Regions from separate parts of the Anaeromusa burkinensis DSM 3853 genome, predicted to be linked through region 3. Evidence: riboswitches for the same ligand, from Rfam matches in the RefSeq annotation. Region 3 holds a riboswitch; each other region holds the start of a gene.
What was found. A riboswitch is a leader RNA that binds a small molecule or an ion and turns the genes downstream of it on or off. The one in region 3 is predicted to bind cobalamin.
Positions count from the first base shown of each region.

Region 1 (3,272 bases), on a different contig from region 3:
CGATTTTACATAGTAAGACTGACCATTCTAGGTCAGTCTTATTTTATTTTATGTAAAATTTATCTGCGAAACGACGCCCTTTTGCTGTTGCAAAAGGGTTTTCTTTATGGACTCAAATGAAAAGGAGGAAGAGAAAAACAGTAAAGAGGATTAAGAAAATAGTAAAAGGAGGAAAGAATTTTAATGAAAAAAGCGGTACTTATGGCCATAACGGGCCTTGTATTTTCTGCTTCCTCAGCGGCATTTGCTGCGGAGGCGGAGACTGGGGTTAAATTCAGCGGCGACGTGACGGTAAAATATGAGAAAGATACGAAGGCCGGAGAAGCAAATACTTCTGGTACCATGAGCTCGTTACGCTTAACAGGAGAAGCCGCGCTGGGGAGCGGCTGGTCTGTATTCACTCGCTTGGGAGCGCAATATGCTACGAATCCGACCTTGGCGGACTACAATACAGATAGTGCGGTATATGGAAATAAAAAAACGGTAATGACCCTTGATCAGTTTGGAGTGATAAAACAAGCAGGAGAGTTGGCATTTAAACTTGGGCGTCAAGATTTGACTATTGGCGCGATGTCGCTTCTTTACAGCCGCTCAGAGTCCAATATTGGGAAACGGGCTTTTGTAGACGGGGTGACTGTAAATGGGGCAGCAGCGGGATTGGATATCAACGCAGCCTTTGTGCAAGAAGATAATGCCGGAGATGAAGACAACCGGATTTATGCGATTCGGACTGGCTTTCATCCCAACAAGCAGTTGCAGTGGGGGATGACGTTAGGTCGATATCAAGATCGAGTCAATGGAAATACGAACCATTGGGCGCTGGATGGAAATTATCAGCAAGGCAAGCATACCTGGACGGCAGAATATACGCAGTCCAATCGCAGCGAAGACAATCGCGCCTATGCGGTAACTTGGAATTATGGCTTTGATGATAAAACATCAATGTATATTACTGCGTTTAAAGTAGAAACGAATGGCGATATGGGAAAACAAAGCGATTTTGATAACAACAACAAGGGTTTTTATTATGGCGTTAAACATCAATTAAACAAAGATAATTCACTGGAATTGGTCTATAAAGATCAAAAGGAAGTGGATAGCGGTTTGAAAAACACAAAGCTAGAAGCCGCTTTTACTCATAGTATTTAAAAAAGAAAAGCAAAACAGAAAAGCTTCGAGTGATTTTATAGTCTGAGCGAGAAGTAGTAAGAAATAATTTTGCGCTATTCCTAAATTTCCGAAAAAGCAAAAGCCAACTTGGTTGACTTTTGTTAGAGCCTTTGCTAAAGTTAACAATAACAACTGAATATGTATGGAACAGGTGCCCGCAAGGGCTTAATAGGGAAGTTCGGTGCAATACCGGCGCGGTCCCGCCACTGTAATGGGGAGCAAATCCAAGAAATGCCACTGGGGCGAAAGCCTTGGGAAGGTTTGGGCGAGCGACGATCCAGAGCCAGGAGAACTGCCTGTTTGACAATCACCGCTATACCTACGACGGATGGGGATGGAGATTCAGGCAACAAGGCTGTTTGCTATGTAATCCCAACGCGTAGGCGTTGGGATTTTATTGTTACAGCTAAAGGTATGAAAAAGAATAAGGAGTGGAATTGAATGAATAAGTGGATGAAAAAAGGACTGTTCGCCATGTGCGCCGTATGTTTGCTTTCGGTTGGTATTGGAGGAGGGGCTTCAGCCGCGCAAACGAAAAAAGCCATTGTAGTTACCAGTTTCGGCACTACGTTTCCAGATGCTCGCAAGGCTTGCATTGAAACTGCGGAAAATGATATTCGGGCGGCTTTTCCAGATTACGAAGTGCGCCGCGCCTTTACGGCTCGGAAAGTAATTGCAAAGATGGCGGCGGAAGAAAAAATTCAAGTGGATACATTGGAGCAAGCCTTGGCAAAGTTGAAGGCGGAAGGCTATCAAGAAGTGGTCATTCAGCCATTGCATCTGACTCCGGGCGAGGAATATGAAAAGAAGATTCTGAATGCATATCGTCAGGCTTGGGCTGATAATTCCTTTGCAAGCATTGCAGTAGGACGGCCAGTTTTGATGTTTGACGGACAGCAAGGCATGCCAGATGATTTCAAGGCTTTGGCCGCAGCGGTTGAAAAACAAATGCCTAAATTAGGAAACGGGGAAGCGGTTCTCTTCATGGGCCATGGTTCGCCGCATCAGCCGAATCCGGCCTATGCAAAAATGCAGAGCATTTTGCAAGAGAGAGGCAATAAAGCTTATATGGGAGTAGTGGAAGAAACTGACCATCCTAACTTTGAGGATGCGTTGGCGGAACTGAAAAAGAACCAAATTCAGAAGGTGACCTTGATGCCGTTTATGCTGGTGGCTGGCGATCATGCAAATAATGATATGGCTGGCAGTGAGCCGGATTCTTGGAAAAACCGTCTGCAAAAAGAAGGTTTCCAAGTAGAAACGGTTCTGAAAGGGCTAGGAGAAAATGCGGCGTATCGTTCTATTTATGTGAATCATGTTCGTGATGCAATTCGAGGCTTGTATCAGCCGCAACACTAATGTCAGATAGAGTGTTAAGAAAACTCAATAAAGAAGCGGAACAGGTGCCCGTAAGGGCTTAATAGGGAAGTCCGGTGCAATACCGGCGCGGTCCCGCCACTGTAATGGGGAGCGAATTCAAGAAATGCCACTGGGGCGAAAGCCTTGGGAAGGTTTGAATGAGCAAAGATCCAGAGCCAGGAGAACTGCCTGTTTGACAATCACCATTTGACCTACGAACGATGGGGAGGGGATTTGGCAGGCGTGCTTTAGCAAAGTAAGCATTGTTTGGCAATTCAGACTATCCCGTCTATTGTAGACGGGGTAGTCTATTTTTATTGGCGCTAGCGCCTGGCTGGCAGAAAGGTTGGATTTATATGGAGCAAACTCGCCTGCTTTCTGCAGGAGGTGTTTTGCAGATTAAGGAAGATTTGCTGATTTGCCGTTTTTCACAGCGACGCATTGCTTTAAGTACCTCTCCGTACAACGGCGGGATTCGCGAGGTATCGGCAATATTTAATCATCGCTTGACTTTTTATGTTGAAAGTGAGGCGGCACTGCCTGGCGGCGGCTTAGAAGGATACTTAGCAGCTATTGCTATGAGGGAAGGTTTAGAAAAAGATGAAACAAGCGGTCTTTTAACGACAGCCCATATGGAATTCATGTCCTACCAACGACGTTTTTATGAAGGAATTACAGTGGAAGCCATTGTGACGGCTGGGGTGAAGCATAATGCCGCCCGAGCCGGGGATGATGCGCTTTAC
Region 1 covers NZ_KB894588.1:120,227-123,498, reverse strand. Annotated here, with positions in the region: gene C508_RS0106835 (hypothetical protein) at 184-1,149, shown strand; cobalamin riboswitch at 1,303-1,484, shown strand; gene C508_RS0106825 (sirohydrochlorin cobaltochelatase) at 1,612-2,529, shown strand; cobalamin riboswitch at 2,555-2,736, shown strand; gene C508_RS18025 (adenosylcobinamide amidohydrolase) at 2,886-3,272, shown strand, end outside.
Region 1: it holds a riboswitch for cobalamin, as region 3 does, so the genes downstream of both, C508_RS0106825 (sirohydrochlorin cobaltochelatase) here and C508_RS0103340 (ABC transporter substrate-binding protein) in region 3, are expected to answer to the same signal.

Region 2 (3,272 bases), on a different contig from region 3:
TTTGCTTCTGTTTCGCCATTATACGAAGCAAAAGCTTTTTCCACCAAGACCAATTGCTTCGCGATCTTTTCGCTTACAGTCGCTTGCTTTCGCAGTGAAGCGGGAACTCCTCCGCCTAAAACAGCTAGCAAAATCAAGGCAGAAAGCATACCTCCTTTGGCAATACTGCCTAGACCTAAAATCCGCACGCCTTTGTCCGCCTCCGCTTGCGCCAGAGAAACCCCTAAACAAAGAGCTTCAACAACCATGTCTTGCTCCAGCGCCGGTCCTTGACGCCAATCGCAGGTCCCCAAAGCCAGGGATGCCTGCAGCACCTGCTCATGAATAATTTTTTCACGCAGCCCAGCATTCACCACGATCACTTCGGCAGAATTTTTCGCTGCAAAACTGCGCAGAGGACTGTTTAACCGGCAGGCGTCTGCTACACGCTGGGCCGTTGTCTTCTCCTCTTCAAACAGCGACTTCGCAATACCATGATCCGCCGCCACTACTAAAATTGACTGTTTCTGAGATAATGCCGGACGATGCTGTCCTGTTACACCCGCTAGCTTTAACGCTAAAAACTCCAAATGATGCAAGCTTCCTAACGGCTTAGTCAAATTGTCCAAGCGCGTTTGGCAGCGTTCTAGCGCCGCTGCATCCATCGGACCTACTGACGCAATAATTTGTTCGATCGTTTGTTCCTTTTTCATTACGCCAATCCCTCCTCTGCACTTGCGTAGGCGTCTTGCAGCATAGCCAAAACCATCTGCAGCATATCCACCACCAACGAGGCCCCTATCGCCTCTCCAAGGCGAATTCCCAAATCCACGCACGCCTCCAACTCTAGCTGACGCAAGGCAATACGATGAGCCGGTTCTCCAGACAAATGGGAAGCTAATAAATAAGAGGCGCTGTCAGCATGAATACCTTGCGCCACCAAGGCCGCCGCCGTGGTGTTCAACCCGTCAACAATTACCAGGCACTTGTGCGCCGCAGCCCCCAGTACCACTCCCGCCAACACGCCCAGTTCAAAGCCGCCAACCTTGCGTAAAACATCCAGCCCGTTAGTTCCCCAGGGTTGATTGACCGTTAGCGCTTGCCGGACATATTGGCGCTTGTCCGCCAAACGTTGATCAGAAATACCCGTGCCCCGCCCGGTGGTTTGCAGCGGGTCCTCGCCGGATATAGCCGCTACAATAGCAGCACTGCTGGTTGTATTGCCAATACCCATTTCCCCTAATGTAAAGCAGCGATATCCTTCTTGCACTTTTTCCTGCACAATCGAAATACCAATTTCCAATGCTTTTACAGCCTGCTCCTGCGTCATGGCCGGCCCCTGCGTAAAATCTTCCGTTCCATAGGCAATTTTTCGCTCCCAAAGCCCGGGATAAGACGGCAGCTCCACTGCTACGCCTGCATCAACAACTACCATATCCGCCCCGCAAAAATTAGCAAATGCATTGGCGCTGGCGCCCTTCGACGCCACATAGTTAATTGTCATCTGCGCCGTTGTTTCTATGGGATAAGCGCTGACAGAACGCCGGGCTACGCCATGATCCGCGCAAGCAATCACCATGCAAGCCTTTAGTTCCTGCGGCTTTGCGTTCCCAATAGCCGCTGCATAGGTCGCCGCCATCTCCGGCAGACGCCCCAGCATCCCCGCAGGATATACGCTCTGAGCCAAGCTTTTTTTGACAATTTCATACGCTGCCGCATCGGGCTTTTCAATTTTCTCTAGGGTTTCTTGCAACAAACTCATCATTTACTCCCTCTCTTTCCGGAAGACCCCTTACCTTAATAAAAAAAGCTTTTTAGGAAGCGGAAGCAATCCTAAAAAGCCTTTGTATCCAACAAGGTCTTCCTGATCTGAGGCAGGTCTCCTGGCTCCCGGTTCATCGATACATTGCCGCCTTCCCTGCAACTTTTCGGCGCAAGTGGCATCTGGCAAGCTCTCTCCGGTACAGTGGCGGGCCCGCGCGTACACGGCCTTTGCTTAAGCCGCTCCGACTTCCCTATTCTCCGCAATTAGCGGCACCTCAGTCATAGATTTATGAAATTGAGGTCAGTATACCAACACTTTTCTCATTCGTCAAGAACGGAATAGCTTGCTTTATCACCGCAGTGCCGCTATAATTATAAACATAGTTTGAATATGTTTCGGAACAATGGTCGTTCCTCTGACAATCGTTTTGATTGGCAGTGGAGCGATTTTTTTGTTCCCCAAAAAGGAGGAATACACATGGAACCTATTACTAAGGTGGAAATCATCACCCGTCCCGCCAAGTTGGACGAACTCAAAGAAGCCATGAATAAAATCGGCGTTACCGGCATGACCGTCAGTCAAATCTTCGGCAGCGGTCTAACGAAAGGCCATGTAGAAGTATACCGCGGTTCCGAGTATTCCGTAAACTTGCTGCCAAAAATCAAAGTGGAAATTGTTGTTTGCGAAGTACCGGTAGAAACGGTAGTCAAAACCGCTAAAGAAATCTTGAAAACAGGCAAACTCGGAGATGGCAAAATCTTTATCCAACCGTTGGCCAATGCCGTGCGCATCCGTACTGGCGACGAAGGGCCAGCCGCTATCAAAGCTCCAAAAGATACCAAAAGCGCTTAAAATAAAGAAGAAGAGCCGGCAGAAACCTGCCGACTCTTCTTCTTTGCATGTCGAATGGGTCCTATCGTGACGCGCCGTCCCCGTGAGGCGTCGCGGCGGCCCCCAACGGCCTAAGAATACGCCTTCTGATACAAAGCAAGAATTTCTTTTTCATTCGTCTCGCGAGGATTGCCAGGCGTACAAACATCGGCAAAGGCAGCGGCGGCCAGTTTAGGCAGATCCTTTTCCTGTACGCCGATATCTTGCAGTTTTTGAGGAATCCGAATCTTCTTAGACAGTTTTACTACCGCATCTACAGCCGCTTTGCGATACGCATCCTGCTCCATTGCATCCACACCCTGAACACCCATAGCGCGAGCAATTTCTCTGTATTTTTCTCCAGATGCCGGAGCGTTGTACTCCATAACATAAGGAAGCAGCAAGGCATTAGCAACGCCATGAGGCGTATCATAGAGCGCTCCCAGCGGATGCGCCATGGAATGCACGATGCCTAAACCGACATTAGAGAAACCCATACCAGCCACATATTGCGCCAAGGCCATGCCGCTTCTGGCTTCCACATTAGCAGGCTGTTCTACAGCCGTAGACAAGTGCTTAGCAATCAGGCTAATGGACTGCAACGCAAACATATCGCTCATATCCCAAGCGCCCTGGGTAATATACCCTTCAATCGCAT
Region 2 covers NZ_KB894585.1:130,543-133,814, reverse strand. Annotated here, with positions in the region: gene C508_RS17800 (nicotinate-nucleotide--dimethylbenzimidazole phosphoribosyltransferase) at 1-692, opposite strand, end outside; gene cobT (nicotinate-nucleotide--dimethylbenzimidazole phosphoribosyltransferase) at 692-1,744, opposite strand; cobalamin riboswitch at 1,836-2,036, opposite strand; gene C508_RS0104235 (P-II family nitrogen regulator) at 2,222-2,596, shown strand; gene fucO (lactaldehyde reductase) at 2,707-3,272, opposite strand, start outside.
Region 2: it holds a riboswitch for cobalamin, as region 3 does, so the genes downstream of both, cobT (nicotinate-nucleotide--dimethylbenzimidazole phosphoribosyltransferase) here and C508_RS0103340 (ABC transporter substrate-binding protein) in region 3, are expected to answer to the same signal.

Region 3 (3,272 bases):
GCCTTGGCGGCGCTGTTTATGGGAAGCTTTGTGGAGTTTGCCCTTTTGTACGTGACGCAGCCGCTTTTACCAGCGCTGACAAAGGACTTTGCGTTGTCGCCGTCGGTGGTTAGTTTATCGGTATCTTTGACGACTGGCGCTATGGCGCTGGCGCTTTTACCGCTGGCGGCGGTGTTTAACCGGTTGCAACGCAAACCAACTATGCTGGCGGCGATGTTGGGCGCGTCGCTCTTGGCTATTGCGTCCGGCTGCAGCCCGAATTTTGAGCTACTGTTGGTCTGTCGGGCGTTGCAGGGGATGCTGATGGCGGCATTTCCCGCGGCGGCCATGGCCTATGTGAATGAAGAATTTGAGCCGTCCGGCGTGGGCTTGGCGATGGGGATTTATATTGCCGGTACGTCGATCGGCGGTTTGGGCGGACGTCTTTTGGTAAGCCTTCTCTCGGACTTTATGTCTTGGCGGACGGCGCTTTTAGTGATGGGCGGGTTCTGTCTGCTCTTGGCGATTTGTTTCTTTTGGCTGCTGCCGAAGGCGCAAAGCCGCCGCAGTACCGCGGTAAAGCAGGCCGGTCTGATGGCCGCGCTACCCTCCTTGTTAAAAACGCCGGGCATTCTTCCTCTATATATCGTTGGCTTTGTAGCGCTAGGCTCGTTTGTAGCTTTGTACAACTATATCGGCTATATATTGTTGGCGGCGCCGTATTCTTTTAGTCAGAGTCAAGTGGGCGCTGTATTTCTGTTATATTTGCTGGGGACAGTGAGCTCCATGGTTTCCGGCGGTCAGGTAGACAGGCGCGGCCCGGGAGCGGTGCTGGTGGCAGGGCTGTTGATGATGCTGGGAGGCGCGCTGCTTTCTTTAGGAACGCCACTGCTATGTAAGCTCGGCGGCTTGGGACTCTTTACATGCGGCTTTTTTACCACCCATGCGACGGCCAGCGGTTGGGTGGGACGCTTGTGCCGCGGCGATAAGGCGCAGGCGGCCTCGTTGTACTTGTTCTTCTACTATGTTGGGGCCAGTGTGATTGGCACAGGGAGCGGTATCTTTCTGGCCAGCGCCGGCTGGGCGGGTGTGATTGGAGTAACCGCCTTGATCCTCTCCGGAGCCTTGTGGTTGGCATGGCGTCAACAGGGATTGAACAGGAGAACCGGAGTCACGTGAGGGTTCGAAGGAGTAGAACCGGAATATAGCGTAAACTAGTGATTTCTTACGAGCTTGTTGCCGTCTTGCCTTTCTTTCTTGACGGCGGCAGGCTCCTTTGTTATAGTTGGGATAAGAAAATATAAATAAGTGGAGCAGGTGTCCCTAAGGGGCTTAATAGGGAAGTTCGGTGTGATGCCGACGCGGTCCCGCCACTGTAATGGGGAGCAAGTCCGTAGACGCCACTGGGAATTTCCTGGGAAGGCCGGACGAGCGAAGAACCAGAGCCAGGAGAACTGCCTGTTTGACAGTCACCGTCAGTACCTACGAGCGATGGGGAGGGGATTGCAGACAGCATGCGTGTTCCGCTGGCCAGCGGTTCGCCTGCCCGAAAGCAGTCTAGGATTCATCAACCCGGCGGTGCCGGGATTTTTTGTTTTAAAAGCGAGTTTGAACAAGAGAATCGGAGTCACGGGGTGCGATGTTTCAACAGGAGTAGAGTGAGTAGAGTGAGGGCTCGAATAGGAAGGAATAGATAGAGGAAATAGAGATGTCGTTGCGAGAAGCGGAGCGACGCGGCAATCTTTTGGGTCTTAAAACTTGTATCCTGTTTTCTATTGCATACCCTCCATTTACTCCCTCTACTCCTGTTCAATTCCCGTATTCCCCTTCGTTCCCGGCCAAGCTTGTTTTAGAAAGGAAGTACTTTGGTGAAAGTAAGAAGTTTCGTTCTGCCAGCGCTGCTGTTGGCGTTGCTGGTATTCATGGCTGGCTGCGGGTCATCTCCCGCAGCGCCTGCGGCATCAAAGGAAAACAGCTTTTCCTTTCAAGATGATACCGGGCGGACGCTGGCGTTGGCGAAAAAGCCGACTCGTATCGTCGTACTGACACCGTCGCTGCTAGAACCGCTTTATGCGGTGGGCGGTCAAGCGGTGGGACGGTCGGCATCGCGGTTGGGGGATATTCCAGATGCCGCCAAAGCCTTGCCTGAGGTTGGGTTTGCGTACCAAATCAACAGTGAGGCGGTCTTAGCCTTATCGCCGGATTTGGTGCTGGGGTTCCAGGGAATGCATGAAAACTTAATTCCTCTTTTCCAAAATGCCGGCGTGCCTGTGGCGCTGCTGCGGATGAAAGGCTATGAGGATTTGCTGCGCAACATTCGTTTGCTAGGAAGGCTGAGCGGCGATGAGGCTAAGGCGCAAGCGGAAGTGGCGCGCTTGGAGACGGCAAAAGAAGCGCTGCAAAAAAAGCTGCCTCAGGCGAGCAAACGTATCGTCATTCTCCACGCTACGGCCAAACAGGTAACGGTGGAGCTGCCTAATAGCCTGACCGGCGACATGGCGAACTTGCTCAAGGTGCAGAACGTAGCCGCTGGTTCGCAAGGGGTGGCGGCGGATGCGACCGCTGTCCCTTATAGTTTGGAAACCTTGGTTCAGCAGGACCCGGATATGATTTTAATCACCTCCATGGGTAGCACCAAGGATATTGAAAAGCGCATGCGCGATGACGTCATGGCCAGTCCAGCTTGGTCGTCTTTGCGGGCCGTGAAAAGCGGGCAGTTGTTCTTTTTGCCGCCGGAATGGTTTCAAGTGCATCCGGGCTTGAAGTATGACGCCGCCTTGCTGCACTTGGCGCAGACGATATACCCGGAGGTTTACGGTCATGCGCCCTGATGCAGCGGCCAGGCGAGCCTGGCGATGGCCTCTCTTAGCCTTTTTTGCGCTGCTGGCGGCGGGAGCTTGTCTTTTGGGCACGGTCAAAGGCGCGGCAGGGCTTTCTTTGCCGGAGGTGTGGCAGGCGTTAACGGGTGAAGGAAACGGCGGCAGTGCCCAGATTGTGCGCAACATCCGTTTGCCCAGGGTGCTTACCGGCGCGGCGGTGGGAATGAATCTGGCTTTGGCGGGGACGTTGCTGCAAGGCGTGCTGCGCAACAGCTTGGCGGATCCGCACATTATCGGCGTTTCCGCAGGGGCGGGCCTGACAGGCATCTTGATTTTAGTGATGTTTCCCCAGGCGGAGGCGCTTTTGACGCCAGCCGCCTTTGTGGGCGCCATCGGCGCAGCGGCGCTGGTCTATGCGCTGGCCTGGAACGGCGGTTTGCGGCCAGGACGGGTGATTTTGGCCGGCGTGGCCGT
Region 3 covers NZ_KB894584.1:124,045-127,316, forward strand. Annotated here, with positions in the region: gene C508_RS0103335 (MFS transporter) at 1-1,158, shown strand, start outside; cobalamin riboswitch at 1,278-1,455, shown strand; gene C508_RS0103340 (ABC transporter substrate-binding protein) at 1,848-2,810, shown strand; gene C508_RS0103345 (FecCD family ABC transporter permease) at 2,800-3,272, shown strand, end outside.